Regions from separate parts of the Photobacterium atrarenae genome, predicted to be linked through region 1. Evidence: predicted binding sites of a transcription regulator. Region 1 holds the regulator's gene; each other region holds the start of a gene.
The links. Region 1 encodes MetJ, which represses methionine synthesis genes. Its sites were predicted from a motif close to TTAGACNTNTANANGTCTAA; they were not measured.
Positions count from the first base shown of each region.

Region 2: a site for MetJ is predicted at 2,097-2,116, ahead of metN (methionine ABC transporter ATP-binding protein MetN). Genes of this name have one in related genera too.
Region 3: a site for MetJ is predicted at 2,264-2,283, ahead of metE (5-methyltetrahydropteroyltriglutamate--homocysteine S-methyltransferase). Genes of this name have one in related genera too.

Region 1 covers NZ_CP101508.1:204,333-208,548, forward strand. The annotation lists gene priA (primosomal protein N') at 1-395, opposite strand, end outside; gene rpmE (50S ribosomal protein L31) at 629-841, shown strand; gene NNL38_RS01005 (malic enzyme-like NAD(P)-binding protein) at 1,144-2,394, shown strand; gene metJ (met regulon transcriptional regulator MetJ) at 2,463-2,780, opposite strand; gene NNL38_RS01015 (O-succinylhomoserine (thiol)-lyase) at 2,964-4,133, shown strand; gene NNL38_RS01020 (bifunctional aspartate kinase/homoserine dehydrogenase II) at 4,130-4,216, shown strand, end outside.
Region 2 covers NZ_CP101508.1:631,999-636,214, reverse strand. The annotation lists gene NNL38_RS03165 (ABC transporter permease) at 1-147, opposite strand, end outside; gene NNL38_RS03160 (ABC transporter permease subunit) at 150-1,175, opposite strand; gene gmhB (D-glycero-beta-D-manno-heptose 1,7-bisphosphate 7-phosphatase) at 1,418-1,972, opposite strand; gene metN (methionine ABC transporter ATP-binding protein MetN) at 2,295-3,329, shown strand; gene NNL38_RS03145 (methionine ABC transporter permease) at 3,319-4,005, shown strand; gene NNL38_RS03140 (MetQ/NlpA family lipoprotein) at 4,094-4,216, shown strand, end outside.
Region 3 covers NZ_CP101508.1:2,074,515-2,078,730, reverse strand. The annotation lists gene NNL38_RS09840 (HI_1241 family integral membrane domain) at 174-845, shown strand; gene NNL38_RS09835 (DUF4250 domain-containing protein) at 1,001-1,189, shown strand; gene metR (HTH-type transcriptional regulator MetR) at 1,240-2,151, opposite strand; gene metE (5-methyltetrahydropteroyltriglutamate--homocysteine S-methyltransferase) at 2,418-4,216, shown strand, end outside.

The DNA of each region.
Region 1 (4,216 bases):
GTCGGGAGCGGCTGCTCGCGGCCGGTGTCGGTCAGCTGCCAGACCTTGAGGCTGGCCGGGGAGGCTTCACGTCCCTTGCGCAGCAGGGTCGGCATGGCATTGGCCAGGGTGTCGCCGAGCGGATACTGATAATAGCTGCTGGCCCAGCGCAGCAGCGCCAGCAGTGGGGCTGGCCACAGCGGCGCGGGATCCAGCACGGCCGAGATCCCTTTGAGCTGCGCCAGCGGAAAATCCGAGCTGTCGCTGAGGGCGGTGACGATCCCCACCAGCTGCTGGCGGCCGAACGGTACCCGTACCCGGGCCCCGACCACCGGAGAGTGGCCTGGCGTGATCAGGTAGTCGAACTGTTTATCCAGGGGGACGGGGAGTGCCACACGGGCAATCTTGGAGGCCATAACAAACCGCAATTATCAGCATTGACTAAGATCAGAGAGTGTACCTTGCCCGAGGGCAGGCGCAAAGCGGCGAAAAAGGGAGCGTATTGGTTGATTTGGGCGGATTGATTGATTACTATACGCCGCCTGAATTTGGCGTACTGGGAACACCATTACGCTTATTGTTATTAACGACGTGTGGTGCCCGGCTTAGGATCGGGAGAGCGACACGGCCTTACTATTGAGGTTATCCCATGAAACAAGGTATCCACCCAGAATACACAGAAGTTAACGCGAAATGTTCTTGTGGCAACGCGTTCGTATTCAAGTCAACGCTGGGCAAAGACATCAACCTGGATGTATGTGACAAGTGTCACCCATTCTACACTGGTAAGCAGCGTCAAGTGAGCACCGGTGGTCGTATCGACAAGTTCAACAAGCGTTTCGGTGCGCTGTCTAGCAAGTAATTGCCAGCACTATTCCGAAAAAAGGGGACGCCAGGCGTCCCCTTTTTGTTTTCCTGCAGCCCGCACGTAATTTAGTCTATTCTGCCGCGTTTGGCCGACGAACCCGGGAAGTCTGCGGGCCTGAGATACCATTTCCACCCATTTTACGGTATGCGGATCATAAATTCGCGATACCTGACTGCGACAGTGGGAGATTATTGGCTCGACCAGCCGGGCCCGGCTAGGATTTTCTACCGCTATAGCATATGATTTATCTCCCACTACCCAACTGAACCTCATTTTCTTTCAGGATCTGAAACACTATGTCTGAAGACTTTCGCCAACAAGCGCTTCATTACCATGCTTACCCTGTACCAGGCAAAATTGCCGTAGAGCTTTCCAAGCCTGCTGATACTGTTGAAGACCTAGCACTTGCCTATAGCCCGGGTGTGGCTGAGCCGGTGCGTGAAATTGCCCAAAACGCCGACAATGTTTACAAGTACACTGCCAAAGGCAACATGGTGGCGGTGATCAGTAACGGTACCGCGATCCTTGGCCTGGGCAACCTGGGGCCGCTGGCGTCCAAGCCAGTGATGGAAGGGAAGGCGCTGCTATTTAAGCGTTTTGCCGGCCTGGACTCGATTGATATCGAAGTCAAACACCGCACCATTGACGAGTTTGTCGATACGGTGGCCAACATTGCTGATACCTTCGGCGGCATCAACCTGGAAGATATTAAAGCCCCGGACTGTTTTGAAATTGAAAAGCGCCTGATCGAGCGCTGCCAGGTGCCGGTGTTCCACGATGATCAGCACGGCACGGCGATTGTGACCGCGGCTGGAATGCTTAATGCCCTGGAACTGCAGGGTAAAGAGATCAGCGAAGCGGTGATCGTTTGTCTGGGTGCCGGTGCGGCAGCTGTCGCCTGTATGGAACTGCTGATCAAGTGCGGTGCTCAGCGTGAGAAGATCTACATGCTGGACCGTAAGGGCGTGATCCACACCCGTCGTGACGACATCAACGAATACAAACAGCTGTTTGCTAACAACACCGACAAACGCACGCTGGAAGATGTCATTGAAGGCGCAGATATTTTTGTCGGCGTATCCGGTCCGGATCTGCTGTCGCCGGAAGCGCTGAAGCTGATGGCGGATAAGCCGGTGGTCTTTGCCTGTTCAAACCCGGATCCGGAAATCAAGCCGGCGCTGGCGCACCAGGTGCGTGACGATTTGATCATGGGAACCGGCCGCTCGGACTATCCGAACCAGGTCAACAACGTGCTGTGTTTCCCGTTTATCTTCCGTGGCGCCCTGGACGTGCGTGCCAGCGCGATTAACGACGAGATGAAACTGGCGGCCGTGAACGCGATCCGTGAGCTGGCCAAAGAGCCGGTTCCGGCGGAAGTACTCAAAGCGGCTGGCGTCGACAGCCTAGCCTTCGGTCCGGAGTACATTATTCCGAAACCGATGGATCCACGCCTGTTGCCGCGCGTGGCTAAAGCCGTGGCGGTGGCTGCGGTTGAATCCGGTGTTGCCCGTATTGAAATGCCGGTCAATTACATGGCTGATAAATAATACAGCCGGATATGAAAAAACCAGCCTTCGGGCTGGTTTTTTTGTCTCTGGCGGCAGAAGCGCAGCGATTATTCGTTGATGTCTTCGTACTTGATACCCATCTCGTCCATCAGAGCCTTGGCCTCGGCCGGCAGATCATCCGGACGGTCTTTGCGGATGTCATCGTCGGTAGGCAGCGGCTGGCCGGTGTAGGCATGGAGAAATGCCTCGCACAGCAGCTCACTGTTCGTGGCGTGACGCAGGTTGTTGATCTGACGGCGGGTACGCTCGTCAGTCAGAATTTTCAGTACCTTCAATGGAATCGAAACGGTGATTTTTTTGACTTGCTCGTTTTTCTTACCGTGTTCCGCATATGGGCTGATGTACTCGCCATTCCACTCTGCCATTTTCTACCTTCTCAGCGATATTGGATTGAATAAATTTGATGATGGGTGAATTTTAGCGGGATTTACCGCCACAAGCAAAGACATATAGACGTCCAGAAGTGTTGACGTCTTTATGGATTATGGCTAATGTTGATGCTTATGAGTTGTTCGCCGCAGGGTCAGCCCCAGACAAGGAAAGTAAATATGAGTGATAAGAAGCTTGCCACCGTTGCCGTGCGCACCGGGATTGAGTCCGATACCCAGTTCAATGCGGTGGTCCCGCCCATCTACCTTACTTCGACTTATGGTTTCTCACAACTGGGGGAGGTGCCTCAGTTCGATTACTCCCGTTCGGGTAATCCAACCCGCAATACGCTGGCTGAGGCGCTTGCGGAGCTGGAGGGGGGCGCCGGCGCTGTTGTCACCAACTGCGGCACGGCGGCGATTAACCTGCTGGTCAGTGCCTTGCTGGGGCCGGAGGATCTGGTGGTGGCGCCGCACGATTGCTATGGCGGGACCTATCGCCTGTTTGATACCCGGGCCGGAAAAGGGGACTTTCAGGTTGTTTTCGTCGACCAGACCGACCCGGCCGCATTGGCTGAGGCGCTGGCACGAAACCCTAAGCTGGTCTGGGTCGAAACCCCGTCCAACCCGCTGCTGCGCGTGGTCGATCTGGCCGTCTTGTGCGCTGACGCCCGTCAGGCCGGCGCGCTGGTGGCGGTCGATAACACCTTCCTGTCGCCGATCTTGCAGCAGCCGATTGCACTGGGCGCTGATTTCGTCGTCCATTCCACCACCAAGTATATCAACGGCCACTCCGATGTGCTGGGCGGGGTGCTGATTGCCAAAACGCCGGAGCAGGCAGAAACGTTGTCCTGGTGGGCCAACTGTATCGGTGCCACCGGCGCGCCGTTTGATGCATATCTGACCCTGCGCGGGTTGCGGACCCTGGCACCGCGGATGAGGCTTCATGAAGAAAACAGCGCCAAAATCCTGGACTACCTGCAAAGCCAGCCGTTGGTGGGGCAAATTTATCACCCGAGCCAGCCGGAGCATCCGGGCCATGCCATTGCACTGAAACAGCAGCAGGGCTTCGGGGCGATGCTCAGTTTCGAAATCGCCGGCAGCCAGGCACAACTGGCGGCGTTTGTCCGTCAGCTCCAGTGTTTCTCGCTGGCCGAGTCCCTTGGCGGGACTGAAAGCCTGATCTGCCACCCGGCCAGCATGACCCACCGGGCGATGTCGGATGAGGCTCAGGCCGAGGCCGGGATCAAGCCCAGCCTGCTGCGCCTGTCCGTGGGGCTGGAAGATGCGGATGATTTGATTGCTGATTTGGCCCAGGCATTTGCAAAGGCTGCGGAGGTGACAGAATGAGTCAGCCGACAGCCCGACAACTGCACAAATTTGGCGGCAGCAGCCTGGCGGATCCGGCGTGCTATCGCCGGGTCGCTGAAATC
Region 2 (4,216 bases), 430 kb from region 1:
CACCATCAGCGCTTTGCTGTTGATCAACAGCTCCGCCACCAGCGACAGCATCAGCAGCAGCGAGAGTAGGAGGAATGACCAGTACCCTCGCTTGATCGCCTGAAAGCGTCGCCATTTTTTCCGGGTTAGCGGATTGAGTCTCAGCACTGTCAGACTCCAAACCGCACGCGTGGATCCACCGCTGCGACACAGATATCCGAGACGATATTGCCGAGCATCAGCAGCGCCGCGTTAATCGCCACAATCCCCATCACCACCGGATAGTCGCGCTGCATGATCGACTCATACCCCAGCAGGCCGATGCCATCGATATTGAAGATCACCTCGATCAAAAACGATCCGGTCATAAAGAATAGTAGAGAGTTGCCGAAATGACTGGCGATCGGGATCAAGCTGTTGCGCAGGGCATGTTTTCGCACCGCGGTCCGGAACGGCAAGCCTTTGGCAATCGCGGTGCGGATATAATCCGAGGACAGGTTTTCCATCAGGTTATTTTTCATCGTCATGGTCAGAGTAGCGAAATCCCCAATCAGATAACAAATCAGCGGTAAGACCGCATGCCAGAGCACATCCTGCGCCTGTTGAAACAGGGTTTCATAATCATCGAAGTCATCACTGACAAAGCCACCCATTGGAAACCATTCCAGGTGATAGCTGAACAAGGTGATCAGCAACACCCCAACGACATACCCCGGCAGGGCATAGCCGATAAAGATCAGAATGGAAGAGCCGGAGTCAAACGCCGAGTCATGCTTGATGGCCTTGAAATACCCCAGCGGAATAGAAATGAAATAGCTGATGAAGAAGGTCATCCCACCGTAAAACAGGGAGATCGGCAGTCGCTCGGCAATCATCTCAGTCACCGGCTCGTAATAACGGGTCGACTCGCCTAAATCAAAGCGTATCAGTTTGCTCAACCATTCCCAGTACGCCTGATGCACCGGTTTATCCAGGCCATAAAATGCATTGAGCTGCGCCAGTTGATCGTCAGACAAAGCCGTACTGCCGCCAGCCGTGGTCATCGCCGCCGCCCCATCGCCCTGAAACTGCATATTCGCCAGCATCCGCTCGACCGGCCCGCCAGGCACCAACCGGGTAATGGCAAAAATCAGCACAGTAATGCCTAAGAATGTCGGTATGATCAGCGCCATACGATGCAATAAATACGACAGCATGTATCGGCCCGCTCCCTATCTCATAGCCTGAGCAAGGTCCCGCCATCCACAAGAGTTGATGACATGATGTCCATGACGACTCAGGTAACGAATTGACCACGCTCACTGGGCGTGTCTTCAACTGAGTATAGTGTCAAATTTATAACAGTGAGAAACCGCAAGTTTTTCTGATGATGTCAAAAAAAACAGGTCGCCTCGGCGACCTGTTTTTGATCTCTGGAAGTTTAGATAACGCAGCGATGTTAGCACGCGACCAGCCAGGCCGGCACATCCGCCACGCTGTCGAGCACGGTATCGGCCAGCGCTTCACCGGCTTCGGTGATCGGTTTACCGGTGCGGACCAGGATCCTGGTGCCGACCTCAGCCGCCTGCGCCGCTTTCATGTCATCGGTTTTGTCACCAATCATCACCGAGTTGGCCATATCGATTTTCAGGAAGTCGCGGGCCGAGATAAACATCCCCGGCTTCGGCTTACGACACTCGCAGTCCTGTAGGTAGTCGCCTTTGCCTTCCGTCGGATGATGCGGGCAGTAATAAATCCCGTCAAATTCCACGCCGTTGTCGACAAAGTTCCAGTCCATCCATTCGGTCAGGCTCAGGAATTCATCTTCGCTGTACATGCCACGGGCAATCCCCGCCTGGTTGGTGACCAGAACCAGCAAATAGCCCATTGCCTTGAGCTTTTTACACGCCTCAAAAACACCGTCGACATACTCAAAATCATCGACGGTATGCACATAACCATGATCCACGTTAATCACGCCGTCACGATCAATAAATACTGCGGGTTTGGCCAAAAGTCAGCCCTCTGTCTGTCTACATTACAGAGGCGATTATGACATGGCTCACCGAGGGATTCATCTGTTTCTCCGTCCGCAACCAGCCCCACCGGAAACCGACAGAAAAACGCCAAAGAGCCATTTAGACGTCCAGACGTAAAAATATCTATTGACTTAGCCATCTAGACGCCCTAGCATCAACCACATAAGCAGTTAAGAAACACTTTACGCACAAACGAATCACAGTGTAAATACAAAAAACTGCAATAAATTAAACCATTATCACCCGTTTTTGCCCGGTGAATGATATTGGGCAGCAGCAATTAGCTCAGGAAGTTCGATGATAGAAATCAATAGAGTGAACAAAGTGTTCTATCAGGGAGAGAAGGAAATCAACGCGCTGCGTGACATCAATCTCACCATTGAGCAAGGCACCATTTTCGGTGTCATCGGTTCATCCGGTGCAGGGAAAAGTACCCTGATCCGTTGCGTGAACCTGTTAGAAAAACCCACCAGCGGCCATGTGATTGTCGATGGTGTCGATCTGACCCAATTGTCCGCCCAGGAGCTGACCTTCGCCCGGCGTAAAATCGGGATGATCTTCCAGCACTTCAATCTGCTCTCGTCCCGGACGGTGTTCGACAATGTGGCCCTACCACTTGAGCTAGCCGGAACCAAAAAAGCGGAGCTCAAAAGCAAAGTGGCTGAGTTGCTGCAACTGGTGGGCCTGGCCGACAAGAGCAATGCCTACCCATCGAATCTCAGCGGCGGCCAGAAGCAGCGCGTCGCCATCGCTCGGGCCCTGGCCTCCGACCCGAAAGTTCTGCTGTGCGATGAAGCCACCAGCGCGCTGGATCCGGCAACGACACAGTCGATTTTAGAGCTGCTCAAAGAAATCAACCGCAAGCTGAACCTGACTATTTTACTCATCACCCACGAAATGGATGTGGTGAAAAGTATCTGTAGCGAAGTGGCAATTATCGGCGACGGTGAATTAGTTGAGAAAGGTCCGGTCGGCGACATCTTTGCCCATCCGAAAACCGATCTGGCCCGGGAGTTCATACGCTCAACCCTGGATCTGTCGATCCCCGAGGACTACCGCATCCGACTGACCGATGCCCGGGTTGAAAACAGTTATCCGCTGGTTCGCCTGGAGTTTACCGGTGCTTCGGTCGATGCCCCGCTGATCAGCCAGGTTGCGCGTGAGTTTAATATCGACATCAGCATCCTGAGCTCCGATATGGATTATGCCGGCGGGGTGAAATTCGGCCTGATGCTGGCGGAATTCTTCGGCACCGAGCAAGCAGCAGAGCAGGCCATTGCCTTCCTGCGCGATCACAAGGTTAATGTAGAGGTACTGGGTTATGTTGCTTGAAACAATTGCAAACTGGTGGCAGGCCAATGAACGCCTGACATACTTACTGATTGAGGCATTGGGTGAAACACTGGTGATGGTGTTTGCCTCCGGCCTGATTGGCTTTGCGATCGGGATCCCGGCCGGGGTCGCCCTACACCTGACCAAGCAAGGCGGACTGCTGGAACACCCGACCCTGAACAAAGTTCTGGGGACCGTGACTAATATCGGCCGCTCGATCCCGTTTATCATTCTGCTGGTCGCCATCATTCCGTTCACCCGCTTTGTGGTCGGCAGCTCCATCGGCACCGCAGCAGCGATTGTCCCGCTGACCGTCGGCGCGATCCCGTTTATCGCCCGTCTGGTTGAAGGGGCGCTGCTGGAAGTGCCGGGCGGCCTGGTGGAAGCAGCCCTGGCCATGGGCGCAACGCCGCGTCAGATCATCAGCAAGGTGCTGCTGCCGGAAGCCCTGCCGGGCATTATCAACGCCATCACCATTACCCTGGTGACGCTGGTGAGCTACTCGGCCATGGCCGGAACCGTCGGCGGCGGCGGTCTGGGCGATGTCGGGATCCGCTACGGCTACCAGCGTTTCGACGGCACCGTCATGCTGATCACCGTGGTAATGCTGGTCATTCTGGTGCAATGCATTCAGTCTGCCGGTGATCATCTGGTCAAGCGTGTCGATCACCGCTAAGTCCACCCAAGAAGAACACAACGTAAGCACAGCGAAAATATTATTACCGACTAGGATTATGGAAATCCCGCTTTTAAGGAGAAGTAACATGGCGTTTAATCTGAAAAACCTGTTTGCAGTTGCCGGCCTGGCCTCGGCACTGGTTCTGACCGGCTGCGGCGAGAAAGAAGCCGCGGTAGACAACAGCAAAATTAAAATCGGTGTCATGGCG
Region 3 (4,216 bases), 1.6 Mb from region 1:
TTCTACAGCTTGGGTTTTTAAACCGTGATACTGATCCAGATTAAAGGCGGTTTTTCTGTGCTCCAGCTCGAGGATTTACTCATCCGAAAGAGGTAGGTTTGGGGCTGGGATTGTGCAAATATAGCGGGAAGTTGTTATGATGACGGCCAGTTTTTCATAGTTCAGATTCCTTCATGTTCACAGATTATTTAACATTTCTTGTACCTGCGCTGCTTGGCGCTCAATGTGTTCTGACACTGGTGCTGACCAAAGGCGAGATCTGTCCGGGGCAGCGTGGCCGGGTGCATAAAACGCTCCCTGTTATTTTGGCAGGCTGGTTGCTCGTTGTGGTGAGCCATCCGGTTGCTCTGTTGCCGTTGCTGGCTTTAAGTTATTTCACGTTTCAGGTAAAAACCGGCAAAACACGGGATGCGGGGCCGCTTAAGGTGCTTTATGCCGCAGGTGTCTTTGCGACCGTGAGTTGGTTGGGGCTATTGCCGGCGATGCAATTGCCGGAAATGATGCTGAGCCTGATGGCCATTCCGTTGTTTGGCGCATCTCTGGCGCATCTGCTCTTGACTCAGGCACGTACCCGGTTGCAGGCATTTCACCGAATTCTGCCGTTTACCGGTTTTGTCAGTGCGATGGTGAGTATCCTGGCGATCCTTTGGTTGCTGTCCGGAATGGATGAAGCGCAACTTGAGCTGCTGGTGAGCGATGTCGTCGGCGCGCTGTTACTGCTGGTTCTGTCACTGCTGGTATGGGCCGGGCATATTCTCCTGGGTAAAACGGTGAATCGCTGGCAGTTGCTGGCAGCCTCCATCTTACTGGTTGCTTCCGGCAGTATGCAGCTCGCGTTTTTGTAGTTGCCAATTGGTAGTTGACCGATGATGACATGAGCGCCGAATCGGCGCTCTTTTGTTAAATTTGGCTTTAACCTTTGAAACTCTTTCGCGACTCTCTTTGCAGCAATGACTATGCTTACTGATAGCTACCAAGGTTGTTCCGGTCAGGGGGATGTATGGAAATTACAAACTTGTTGAAGATGGACGGCAATATTGTGCTGGGGATCGTCAATGAGAAGCTGCGGCTCGAATGCACGTCGATTGATGATTTGGTCAGCCGTTATGAGCTGGATTACGATGAGTTAAATGACAAGATGGAATCTTTAGGCTTTCGCTACGATCCCATCTCGAATCAATATAAGTGAGTCAGCACCACTGAATCATCCTTCATAAAGCGGCTGAGGCAGCACGAGCCTTAAGCCGCTTTCACACCTTCCAAATGGGTTTGGCACTGCTGCTTTGCGGTGGCAAAGAATGCCTGCAGATAGTGCCGGTCGCGCTCTGAGGCCCGGATCGCGGCGAATAAGCGTCGCCACAGGCCATCCCCAAGCGGCTTGCTGACGACCAGTCCCTGGCGGGCAAAATCATAGATTGCCCAGTTGGGTAGCGCGGCCACACCCAGCCCGGCAGAGACCATCTGCACCAGCATTAAAGTATTGTCTGCCTGTTTCCAGTGGTTCGGCTCAATGTCGGCGGGCTGGAGAAAGTGTTTGACCACATCCAGCCGTCCTTTCTGAACCGGGTAACTTAGCATGGTTTGATCAGCCAGATCCTGTGGCGAAATAAACGGTTTGTCTGCCAGCGGTGACTGAGGAGAGACGACCAGCCGCATCTCGAAGTCAAACAAAGGCTCGAAATGGATTTCGCTACGCGGCTGGATATCGGATGTGATCACCAGATCCAGTTCACCGGCACTTAAAGCGGGCAGGGGCTCGAAACCAAAGCCGGATGAGAAGTCCAGGGTCACGCTGGGCCAGTGGATCTGATATTCCTTCAGTGCTGGCATCAGCCATTGAAAGCAGGAATGGCATTCAATCGCCATGTGCAGTCGCCCGTGACTGTCTTCTTTCAGGCTGGACAGCTCATGCTCGGCCTTGGCGATGCGCGGGATCAGTTCATCTGCCAGGCGCAGCAGAATTTCGCCTTCGGCAGTAAATTTTACCGGCCGGGTTTTACGCAAGAAGAGTTGCCCGCCTAACCGCTGTTCCAGATCTTTAAGCTGATGCGACAATGCCGATTGTGTCAGGCACAGTGTGGTGGCGGTTGCCGTCAGAGAGCCGGTGTCACGCAGTACCGAGAGTGTTCTGAGATGTTTAATTTCGATCATGGGGTTTGCCTACCGTCCCTGTGCAAGTACTTGATCCGTCGCCTATTCCCGACAAAGAGATCGATGCTCCGGATAAAGAGATAAAGTCAATGTACCGTCAAAATATGGATGTGTAAACATCTGGACGTCCAAACTGGTAAATTTAATATGAGAGTTTATTATTAAGTTTCTTCATGTTCAGGTTGAATTTTAAGACATTGTTCATCAAACGGTGTTCCGCCATTGTGAAGTCATCGACATGGAACCGCATTCATAAGGCAATGATGATGACAAAACAAACCACAACACCGAAAACTACCACCCATATTCTTGGTTACCCACGCGTGGGGAGCCAGCGTGAACTGAAATTTGCCCAGGAAAAATACTGGCGCGGAGAAATCACCCAGCAGGCACTGAAAGAAGTCGGCAGCCTGCTGCGCCACCGCCATTGGGGGGATCAAGTCGGTGCCGGTCTCGACTATGTCTCAGTCGGTGATTTCGCCTGGTATGACCATGTGCTGGGAACCAGCATGTTGCTGGGGCACATTCCGCAGCGCCATAACCATGGTTTCCCGGATCTGGATACCCTGTTCCGTGTTGCACGCGGGAAAGCACCGACCGGCTGTGCTTGCGCGGCGTCAGACATGACCAAATGGTTCAACACCAACTACCACTACATCGTTCCTGAATTCACTAAAGATGACACATTCACCGTCAGCTGGACCCAGTTGTTTGAAGAAGTGGCCGAAGCGCAGAAAGCTGGCCATGACGTGAAACCTGTGCTGCTGGGTCCGGTGTCCTACCTGTGGCTGGGGAAAGAGAAAGAAGCGGATTTTGATCGCCTGACGCTGCTGCCGCGTTTGTTGACGGCTTACCAGCAAATCCTGAATAAGCTGGCGGCCCTTGGGGTTGAGTGGGTTCAGATTGATGAGCCGGTGCTGGCGCTGGAACTGCCGCACGCCTGGGCGGACTCATTCAAGCTGGCTTACCAGGTGCTGAGTGGCAGTACCAAGCTGTTGCTGACCACTTATTTTGACAATATCACTCATCACCTCGATAAGATTGTGGAACTGAAAGTAGACGGCCTGCACATCGACCTGTCGGCCTCGCCTGAACAGCTCAACGGCGTGGTTGCTGCGCTGCCGGAGCACTGGGTGCTGTCTGCCGGTGTCATCAATGGCCGGAATGTCTGGCGCGCAGATCTGGCACAGCTGCTGGAAACCCTGATTCCGGTTAAAGCCCAACTGGGTGAGCGCTTGTGGCTGGCGAGCTCCTGCTCCCTGCTACACAGCCCGATTGATCTCGACCTGGAAACTGAACTGACGGCAGAAGTGCGTCAGTGGCTGGCCTTTGCCAAGCAAAAATGTCGTGAAGTTTCCCTGCTGGCCCAAGCGCTTGACGGTAGCGGCGTCGCAGTGCAGGAATGTCAGCACTACAGCGCGCCGATCCAGGCGCGTGCGACCAGCGCGCTGGTGAACAATCCGGAAGTCCGTCAGCGTACCCAGGCGATCACCCCGGCCCTGGCGGAGCGCAAGGCACCGTATGCGGAGCGCGCCCGCCAACAGCGTGCGGCCCTGAACTTGCCGCTGCTGCCGACAACCACGATTGGCTCTTTTCCGCAGACGGACGAGATCCGGCTGCAGCGCCGTGACTTCAAAGCGGGTCGCTTGTCTGAAGCGGAGTACAACACGGCGCTGAAAGGACATATCGCCGATGCCATCGAGCGGCAGCAGAAGCTGGATCTTGACGTGCTGGTGCATGGTGAAGCCGAGCGGAACGACATGGTTGAATACTTTGCCGAGTTGCTGGAAGGCTTTGCGGTAACTCGCTTTGGTTGGGTTCAGAGCTACGGTTCACGCTGCGTGAAACCTGCGGTGATTGTCTCGGACATCTATCGTGCCAAGCCGATGACGGTTGAGTGGATCACATATGCGCAGTCGCTGACTGATAAACTGGTTAAAGGCATGCTGACCGGGCCGGTGACAATTCTTGGCTGGACCTTCCCGCGTGAAGATTTGAGTCGTGAAGCGATTGCAAACCAGATTGCGCTGGCGTTACGTGACGAGGTGGCCGATCTTCAGGCCGC